One region of the Delftia sp. WSY_7 genome, then DNA from elsewhere that is predicted to be linked to it. Evidence: predicted binding sites of a transcription regulator. Region 1 holds the regulator's gene; the other holds the start of a gene.

Region 1 (4,629 bases):
AACGCATGCTGCGCCGCCGCCACGAGGCCGGCGTCGACGAGCCCCTGCCCAGCTTTGCCCAGCGCCGCAGCCTGGGCGACGCCCTGCGCGAAGCGCCGGCCGCCGCGCCCATGGCCGCACAGCAGCCGTTCAAGGCACAGCCCGCGCCTTCCGTGGCCCGCCACAATCCGCTGCGCGCCAGCGCCGAGGCGCCGCTGCGCGAGCCCCTGCGCAGCGAACCCGCTCCAGCCATGGCCTCCCAGGCGCTGCGCGATGAGCTGCAGTCCGTGCGCGACCTGATCGAAGAGCGCTTCAACACCCTGACCTGGCTGGGCCAGACGCGCCAGAACCCCATCCACGCCAATCTCACGCACAAGCTGATCCGCGCGGGCTACTCCCCCGTGCTGGCCCGCGCCCTGGTCGAGCACATGCCCCAGGACCTGTCCGCCGGCGACGCCGTGCGCTGGCTGATGCAGGTGCTGGAACGCAATCTGCGCACCGACGCCGGCCAGGAGCCGCTGTACGAGCAAGGCGGCGTCTTCGCCCTGGTGGGCTCCACCGGCGTGGGCAAGACCACGACCACGGCCAAGCTGGCGGCCCTGTGCGCGGCCAAGTACGGCGCCTCCAGCGTCGGCCTGATCACCCTGGACACCTACCGCGTCGGCGCCCACGACCAGCTGCGCTCCTACGGCCGCATGCTGGGCATGGTCGCCCACCTGGCCCATGACCGCGCCGCGCTGCAGGACCTGCTGGGCCTGCTGGCCAACAAGCAGCTGGTGCTGATCGACACCACGGGCGTGGCCCCGCGCGATCCGCGCAAGGACGAAATCCTGGACCTGCTGGACCTGCCCGGCGTGCAAAAGCTGCTGGCCGTGAACGCGGCCGGCCAGGGCGATGCGCTGGACGATGTGATGCAGGCCTTCAAGGCACGCGGCTCCAGCCAGGCCATCCTCACCAAGGTGGACGAGGCCGTGAAGCTGGGCCCCTCGGTGGACACGCTGATCCGCCACCAGATGCAGCTGCGCGGCGTGACCAACGGCCAGCGCGTGCCCGAAGACTGGGAGCGCGCCGATGCGCAGCAGCTGGTCTCCGCCTCCATGCGCGCCTCCACCCGCTCGGCCTTCGATCCCAAGGCGCTGGACCTGGACTTCTTCTTCACCCCGTCCAGCCCCAGCACCATGGACAGCGAGGTCAGCCATGCTTGAGACCTTCCCCCAACTGCACCAGGGCCTGGGCCTGCACGGCCAGCCCGGCGCCGCAGCACCGTCCAGCCTGCGTGTGCTGGCCATGCTGCGCGACACGGCGGCCGACCCTGAAGGCCAGTCCGAGCAATCCCTGCTGTGGCCGGTCTGCGCCAGCCTGCAGCGCCTGGGCATGCCCGTCCTGGTGCTCGATGCCAGCCAGGGCGAGGCGGCCGACGCGCCTGGCCTGGCCCAGCTGCTGCAGCAAAGCGCCTGGCAGGCCCGTACCGGCCTGCACCCCGACCCCCGTCACAGCTCGGTGGCCGTGCTGCCTGCCCGCCAGGGCCTGGAGCTGCTGCCCCTGCAGGCACGGCAAGCCGGCATGACGCCCATGCAATGGCTGCAGCGCCATGTGCGCGGCTATGCCATCGTCATGCTGTATGCCGATGCCGACACGCTGGCCCGCAATCTGCCCGGCCAGGCCGTGCACCCGCTGATGGTGCTGCCCGAACACGGTCCCCGCGTGCTGGGCTGCTACCGCCAACTCAAGCAGCTGGCCGTGCATGCCGGCCTGCGCTGCCTGCTGGCGCCGCTGCTGCCCGGCGCTGACCCCGTGGATGTGACCAGCTACGATTGGCGCCGCGGACAGACCGGTGCCCGCAGCCAGGCCGAGGATGCGCAACGGCGCCAGTCACAGATCGACGCGCTGCTGCGCTGCGCACAGCGCCATCTGGGCCACGCGCCCGGGCTGCTGCCCGTGCGCCTGCACCATGCACCGGACCTGCAGCGCCTGGCGCTGCAGTTGCTCAACCATGCGGGCAGCGTATTGCCGCATGGCGGCCAGGACCTGGCCGCCGGCTACGCACCGCTGCCTGCATCCCATGCCTGGAGCCACTGACTGCCATGTACACCGCCAAAGGCCAACTCGACCGCGATGCACTGATCCGTCGGCACGTACCCCTGGTACGCCGGATCGCGCTGCACATGATCGCCAAGCTGCCTCCCAATGTGGAGCTTGATGATCTGATACAGGTCGGAATGATCGGCCTGGCCGAAGCCCTGTCCCGCTTCGAGAGCGAGCAGGGCGTGCAATTCGAGACCTTCGCCAGCCAGCGCATCCGCGGCGCCATGCTCGATGAACTGCGCGAGGGCGACTGGATGAGCCGCAGCTCGCGCAAGAGCCAGAAGGACATAGAGCACGCGCTGCACCGCCTGGAGCAGCGCCTGGGACGCACCCCGCTGGAGTCCGAGATCGCCGACGAGCTGGGCATGGACCTGGACGACTACCAGTCGCTGCTGGGCAAGGTGCGCGGCACGCAACTGGTCTACCTGGAAGACATGTCAGGCGGCGACGAGGGCGAGGACTTCCTCGAACGCCACGTGGCCGACAGCGGCGCCGACCCCTTTGCGCTGCTGCGCGACCACCGCCTGCGCGTGGCCCTGGTCGAAGCCATCAAGGCCCTGCCCGAGCGCGAGCAGTACATCATGGGCATGTACTACGAGCACGACATGAACCTCAAGGAAATCGCCGCTGTGCTGGGCGTGACCGAATCGCGTGTGTGCCAGCTGCACAGCCAGGCGATTGCGCGCCTGCGTACGAAGATGCGGGCGCATTGACTGGGGGCACCCCCTGAGGCGCTGACGCGCCTTCCCCCTCTCTACCCGCTTCGCGGGGGAGGGGGACGACACCCTCGCGGCGGGGCGGCCCTTGCTCGGTGTCCCTCGCTTTGGGCCTCGTCGGTTTTTTGCGCTGCTGGTCTGATCTATGTTTGCGGGTCGATACAGTCTTCCCCGCCTTCCGCCCCCTCCCCCTCTCCTCTCTCCCATTCCCTTTTCTATGCGCTGCCGCGCATGGCCTGGACTTCGCGTTCGAAGATGCGCCAGAAGGCGGGTTCCTGCGTGGTGGCGAAGTTGATGCGCATGCAGGTGCTGGGCTGGCGGCCGGCGTGGAACATGGAGCCGGGGGCGATGAAGTAGCCGGCGTCCAGCAGGCGCTGGGCCAGGGTTTCGGTGTCCACGCCGGTGTCCACCCAGCCGAACATGCCGGCCGGCTCGGCCGCGAAGCGGGCACCGGCCTGCTGGGCCAGTGCCACGCTGCGCATGCGGGCCTGGGCCAGGTGCTGGCGCAGGCGCTCGGCATGGCGGCGCAGCTGGCCCTGGTCCATGCAGTGGGCCAGGGCGCGTTCCGTCAGTGCGGGGGTGGTCAGCGTGGACAGCAGCTTGGTGTCCACCAGGCGCTCCACCAGCGCAGGCGGCGGCGCCAGATAGCCCACGCGCCAGTTGGGCGCCAGCAGCTTGGCGAAGCCGCTCACGTAGATGCTGTGGCCAAGGCGGTCCAGCACGGTCATGCGTGCGGCGTGGTCGGGCGCGATCTCGCCATAGGTATCGTCCTCCACCACGTAGAAGCCGAATCGCCGCGCCAGCTGCAGCACCTCGTGGGCGCTGGCCGGCGACAGGCTGTACCCGGTGGGGTTGTGCAGCACGCTCACGCTGACGTAGAGCTTGGGCGCACAGCTTTCGCAGTACCGCTGCATCACGGCCAGGTCCGGCCCGTCGGGGCCGCGCGGCACGGGCAGCACGCGCATGCCCAGCGATGCCAGGCGCGCGAACTCCACGGCCCAGCCGGGCTCCTCCACCATCACCGGATCGCCCGGCTGCAGCAGGGCCCGGCTGACCACGTCCAGCCCATGCGTTGCGCCCATGGTGGTGATGATGTGCTGCGGCGCCGCCGCAATGCCCAGGCGCGCCAGGCGCCGCGACAGCGCCTCGCGCAGGCTGAGGTCGCCCAGCGGGTCGCCATAGCCCACGCAGGAGTCGTGCAGGGATTTTCCCGAGCAGGCCTTGCGCATGGCAGCGGCCAGAAAGCCTGCCTCCAGCCATTGGGCCGGCAGCACGCCCGCGCCGGGCTGGGGCCTGCCGCCCACGCTCTGGTGGAACATGCCGCGCACCAGCATGGAGGCATTGATGCGCGTGCCCTTGGGCGCGCCGGTGGCCTCGTCCGCAGGCGCGGCGCGGGCCTGTTCGGACTGCAGCAGCGGTGCGTCCTGCACGAAATCGCGCACGAAAAAGCCGCTTTGCGGCCGCGCCTCGACCAGGCCCTGGGCCTGCAGCAGGTCATAGGCGGCCACCACCGTGTGCGTGCTCACGCCCTGCTGGCGCGCGCATTCGCGCACCGAGGGCAGGCGTGCGCCCGCCGGCAGCAGGCGCATGCGGATGCGCTCTCCCAGGCGTTCGGCCAACTGGGTACTCAGGGTCTGCGGCGCCAGCCGCGAAAGGGGAACGGGCATGAGAGGGTCACCAAAACGTCACTGTATCGGGATGGGCGCCGATACAGAACATGCAATTGAGGGTTCAACTGTATTGGTACTGTACAGGTCTTGCACCTATATTGCAGGCATTCGTGCTGCGGAGCAGGCCTGCCGTGCCCTCCTCCCCAACAGCCCCTTGCCGCCTGTATGGAGACCTCCGG
Region 2 (4,629 bases), on a different contig from region 1:
TCAGTCGAGTCTGCAGCGCTGGCCCAGGTTGATGCCATCGACTCGGCGCTGGACAACATCAACGGTATGCGTGCCGACTACGGCGCGGCCCAGAACCGTTTCGAAGCAACGATTGCCAACCTGCAAGTGGCCTCGGAAAACACTGCGGCAGCCCGTGGTCGCATCATGGATGCCGACTTCGCTGGTGAAACCTCGAACCTGAGCCGCGCCCAGATCCTGCAACAGGCTGGCACGGCCATGGTGGCCCAGGCCAACCAGCTGCCCCAGGGCGTTCTTGCCCTGCTGCGCTGAGAATGGCAGGCCGTATCACGGCGGCATGCTGAAAAGTAAAAACCCGGCCTAGCCGGGTTTTTTACGTTTGCGCGTGTTTTATAGCCGGAAATACTGCCTGGCGAGGTCGCGGATCTCTTCCTCCTCGCGTGTACTGTTGCTGGCGATCGCCCAGATGTCATAGGACTCGGGACGTGCCACGGACGCCACGATCGGAAAGCCTGCGGCACGCAGGGCATCGTTCATGGTCTTGTCCGTGAAGCCGCAGCGATGCGACATGTAGAGGTTGCCCTGGGCCATGGAGCTGCGCAGGCCATATAGGATGTCCAGCGGGCTGATGGGGCCGGCCGGCGAAATATAGGCGGGGTCGGTCAGTTGGCCATTGGCCACCAGAGCGCAGACGGACTGCAGATCGGGACAGGTGATGATGGCGAAACCATCGGGTTTGAGCACGCGTCGGAACTCGGCAAGGGCAAGCGGAACTTCGTGCGGATACAAGTGCTCGATGTTGTGGCTGGAATAGATTGCATCAATGGAAGCATCCGCCACGGCGGACATGTTCGTCATCGTGCCGATGAGGTCCGGCTCTACGCGTGCATCGATGTCCAGGCGCAGTTCCTGCCAGTCATCGCTCTGAAAGCCGGGAGAGGTGGAGGACTTGCGTTGCGGGCCGCATCCAACGTGCAAAAGGGTTCGGGTCATAGGGTGAGCGCGCCTGGGCGCAGGAGGTGAAAGTGCGCACTTAGAGTAACCAGGCGGGAGCGGCGGAATGACGCGAATTGGGGGGGGATGCCCGTTTTTATCGCTGCTTTGGGCTCATGCCTCGTCGGGACAATGCATGGCATCAGATTGGCGGAGCTAGGCGGTGTCTGGCGTGCTGTCTGACGTTCGGTGGCCTGTGGTCACGGAGCGGCTAGCCATTGTCCATGCCTAACGAGGAGTTGCCACATGGCATCCACCATCAATACCAATCTCATTTCGCTGAACGCGCAACGCAACCTCAACACGTCGCAGTCCTCACTGTCCACCACCATGCAGCGCCTGTCTTCGGGTCTGCGAGTGAACAGTGCCAAGGACGATGCAGCGGGTCTGGCGATCGCCGAGCGCATGAATGCCCAGGTGCGCGGCATGAATGTGGCCATGCGCAATGCCAACGATGGCATTTCCATGGCGCAGACGGCTGAAGGCGCATTGAGCAAGATCGGCGAAAATCTCCAGCGCATGCGTGAGTTGGCCGTGCAGGCGGCCAACGACACGAATGGCAGCAATGACCGCTCGTCGCTGGATAAGGAGTATCAACAGCTGGCCCAGGAAATTGCCCGTGTGGTCTCGAGCACTCAGTTCAATGGCCGCCAACTGCTGAATACCAGTGCTGTTGCCGTATTCCAGGTCGGTGCGAATGTTGGCACGGACAACCAGATTCAACTGGATGCCGTGAATCTCGCGACCGCGACAGCCAATGGCGGTCTGGGCGTGACCCAGGCTACCGTCGGGGCTGGAGCCAACACGCGTGTGGTCGATACCCTGGACGGCGCTCTTGGCTCGTTGCAGGGCACCGCTACCGATGCCGCTGCGGCCAGGAGCTCCATGGATGCAATCGACAAGGCTCTGGATGAGGTCAACAACACCCGCGCCACCTTCGGCGCAGCCCAGAACCGCTTCGAAGCCGTGATTGCCAACCTGCAGGTCGCATCGGAAAATACGGCTGCCTCGCGCTCGCGCATCATGGATGCGGACTTCGCCGCCGAAACCGCCAACCTGAGTCGCACGCAGATCCTGCAGCAGGCCGGCACGGCGATGGTGGCCCAGGCCAATCAGCTGCCCCAGTCGGTACTCAAGTTGATCCAGTAAAGAAACGCGAAAAAAAAGCGGCGGCATGGCCTCAAGTCTGGGGTCGGCATGCCGAAGCATTGGTGGTGGGGCTCCTTGCATGCCGTGCGGCTTGCGCGTGCCCTGGGAGCCTTGTGCGCTGGCGCAGCACAGGCTCTAGGCCCGTAGCACTAAAAAGGAGTACGTTATGGCATTGACAGCAGCGGGGATTGGCAGCGGCCTGAATGTGGAATCGATGATTTCGCAGTTGGTGACGCTGCAAAAGCAGCCTCTGGTGCAGTTGCAGACGGCTGCATCTTCCCTTGACACCAAGATCTCGACGGTCGGCAGCATCAAGTCGCTCATGTCGACCTTGTCTGACTCGGCCCGAAAACTAGCCGACAAGGATGCCTGGGCGCTGACGACGGCGACGGCGTCGAACACGGCGGTTTCCGTGAGCGTGACCGGCAGCGCGATGCCCGGCAGCACACAGATCGATGTGGACCAGGTGGCTCGCAACCAGTCGCTGGCATCGAAGAGCTTTGCCGCTGCCTCGAACTTCGGGCCCGGGACGCTGAAGTTCACCATGGGAGGAAAGACCACCGAGGTCCAGATCAGCGAATCGATGACCATGGACAAGGTTGTCGCGGCCATCAATGCCAAGCAGGGTGAAAGTGGCGTGGTCGCCTCCGTGATCAAGGATGCGAACGGCGAACGGCTGCTCATGCGTTCGAAGAATTCCGGCGCTGATGCCCAGTTCACCGTCGAGGCGACGGGCGCGGATGCCAATCTGTCTTCCCTGGCCTATGCGGGACAGGCGACCAACGGTGATACGAGCAATGGTGGCGTGGTTCAACTGGCACAGAATGCCAAGGCCACGGTCAACGGCATCAAGGTGGAATCGGCGACAAACGAGTTCAAGGACACCATCCCCGGTTTGAGCTTCACGGTCAATCAAGCCACCAAGACCGGAGAACCCACACTGCTGACTGTCGTCTCTGACACCGAAGGTATGAAGAAGAACATCCAGGCCTTCATGGATGCCTACAACGCCATCAGCGACAAGCTTGTGGCGTCCACCAAGTACGATGCCGAGAGCAAGACTGCCGGCGTCATGCAAGGTGACTCCACTATGGTTGGTCTGACCAATGGTCTGCGCGAGGTGCTTGCTTCCCAGATCGGTGGCATCAACCTGTCGGACCTGGGCATACAGTTGGGCAAGGGCGGCAAGCTGGCCTTCGGCACGCTTGCCAAGGACAAGTCCAATCTGGAAGCGGTTCTGAAGGATCCCAGCAAGCTGGCGCAGGTCTTTGCTGCGGAAGGCGAGTCCGACAAGCCAGAGACAAAGGGCCTGGCCCTGCGGATGAAGGAGTACGCCGACAAGGTCCTCGAATTCGACACAGGGGTGTTTGATGCCAAGACCAAGGGCTTACAGCAGCTCAAGAAGGACAACACCAAGGCCCAGGACCGCGTCAACGAGCGCGCCGAAGCCTTTGAACAGCGCATGCGTACACAGTACGCAGCGTTGGACAAGAAGATGGGATCGAGCTCGGTGCTTAGCTCTTACCTGTCACAGCAAGTAAGCCAGTGGAACAGATAGGCCTCAGGTCTAATGATTGAGACGAGCCTGCGTATCAGGCTTGTCCAGCATGCAAGGCGAGGCTTCAGTTTCTCGCCTGGATGCCGAAAATCATGGTAACAAGACACCAAGGAACGCTGGAATGAATTCGATGTTCAACCGCCGTGGGGCTAGCGCTTACAACCAGGTAGGTGTTCAGTCGGTTGTGAATGGAGCATCCCCTCATATGCTGATTCAGCTATTGTTCAATGCCCTGGATGCATCTCTGAATGCGGCCAAGGGCGCCATGCAGCGCGGCAGCATTGAAGAAAAGGGCATCCAGATCGGCAAGGCGGTACGCATTCTCGAGGAGGGCCTCAAGGCAGCCGTAGATGTTGACCAGGGCGGGGAATTGGCCCAGAACCTGATCACGGTTTATGACTACAGCATCACCCAACTGACATTCGCCAATCTGCGCAACGATGTGCAATTGCTGCAATCGGTCCAAGACGTTCTGGCGCCGATCGCGCAAGGCTGGAGCGATATCTCCGATACGCCAGCCGTTGCCGGGACCTAGAAATGGAGTTGACATTGATTGACTTTTACCGGGCCATAGAAGACAGCAGCGCCAAGATGCTGCAGGCCGCACAGAACAAGGATTGGGAGGGAGTGACGCGCTACGAAGGCACCTGTGCCGTGCTGATCGAGCAGCTGCGGCTCAAGTCCCATGACGAGCCGCTGGCGCCTGAGCAACGCAAGGAGAAGGCCCGCATCATGCAGCGCATCCTGCGCAACGATGCCCAGATCCGCACGCTGGCCGAGCCCTGGCTGGCACAGTTCGAGCACATGTTCGACGGTCAGCCCCACGCCATGCATTGAGCCATGGCCTGACGGCGGCAGCTGCATCTGCAGCTTCCTGCCGGACATGAAAAAACCGCCTGAGATCCAGGCGGTTTTTTCATGGGCGGAATCTGCGGATGGCAGCGGCTGCA

What was found. The regulator FliA, encoded in region 1, starts transcription of late flagellar genes. The targets are predictions, from matches to a motif close to CTAAAGTTTNNNNNNNNNNNGCCGNTA.
Region 2: a site for FliA is predicted at 2,152-2,178, ahead of fliD (flagellar filament capping protein FliD). Genes of this name have one in related genera too.

The regions. Positions count from the first base shown of each region.
Region 1 covers NZ_JBICLB010000024.1:11,478-16,106, forward strand. The annotation lists gene flhF (flagellar biosynthesis protein FlhF) at 1-1,184, shown strand, start outside; gene ACF8ME_RS10320 (hypothetical protein) at 1,177-2,058, shown strand; gene ACF8ME_RS10325 (RNA polymerase sigma factor FliA) at 2,064-2,777, shown strand; gene ACF8ME_RS10330 (PLP-dependent aminotransferase family protein) at 2,996-4,447, opposite strand.
Region 2 covers NZ_JBICLB010000032.1:118-4,746, forward strand. The annotation lists partial or broken gene ACF8ME_RS11915 (flagellin) at 1-291, shown strand, start outside; gene ACF8ME_RS11920 (methyltransferase domain-containing protein) at 370-972, opposite strand; gene ACF8ME_RS11925 (flagellin) at 1,219-2,121, shown strand; gene fliD (flagellar filament capping protein FliD) at 2,288-3,679, shown strand; gene fliS (flagellar export chaperone FliS) at 3,801-4,214, shown strand; gene ACF8ME_RS11940 (flagellar protein FliT) at 4,217-4,516, shown strand.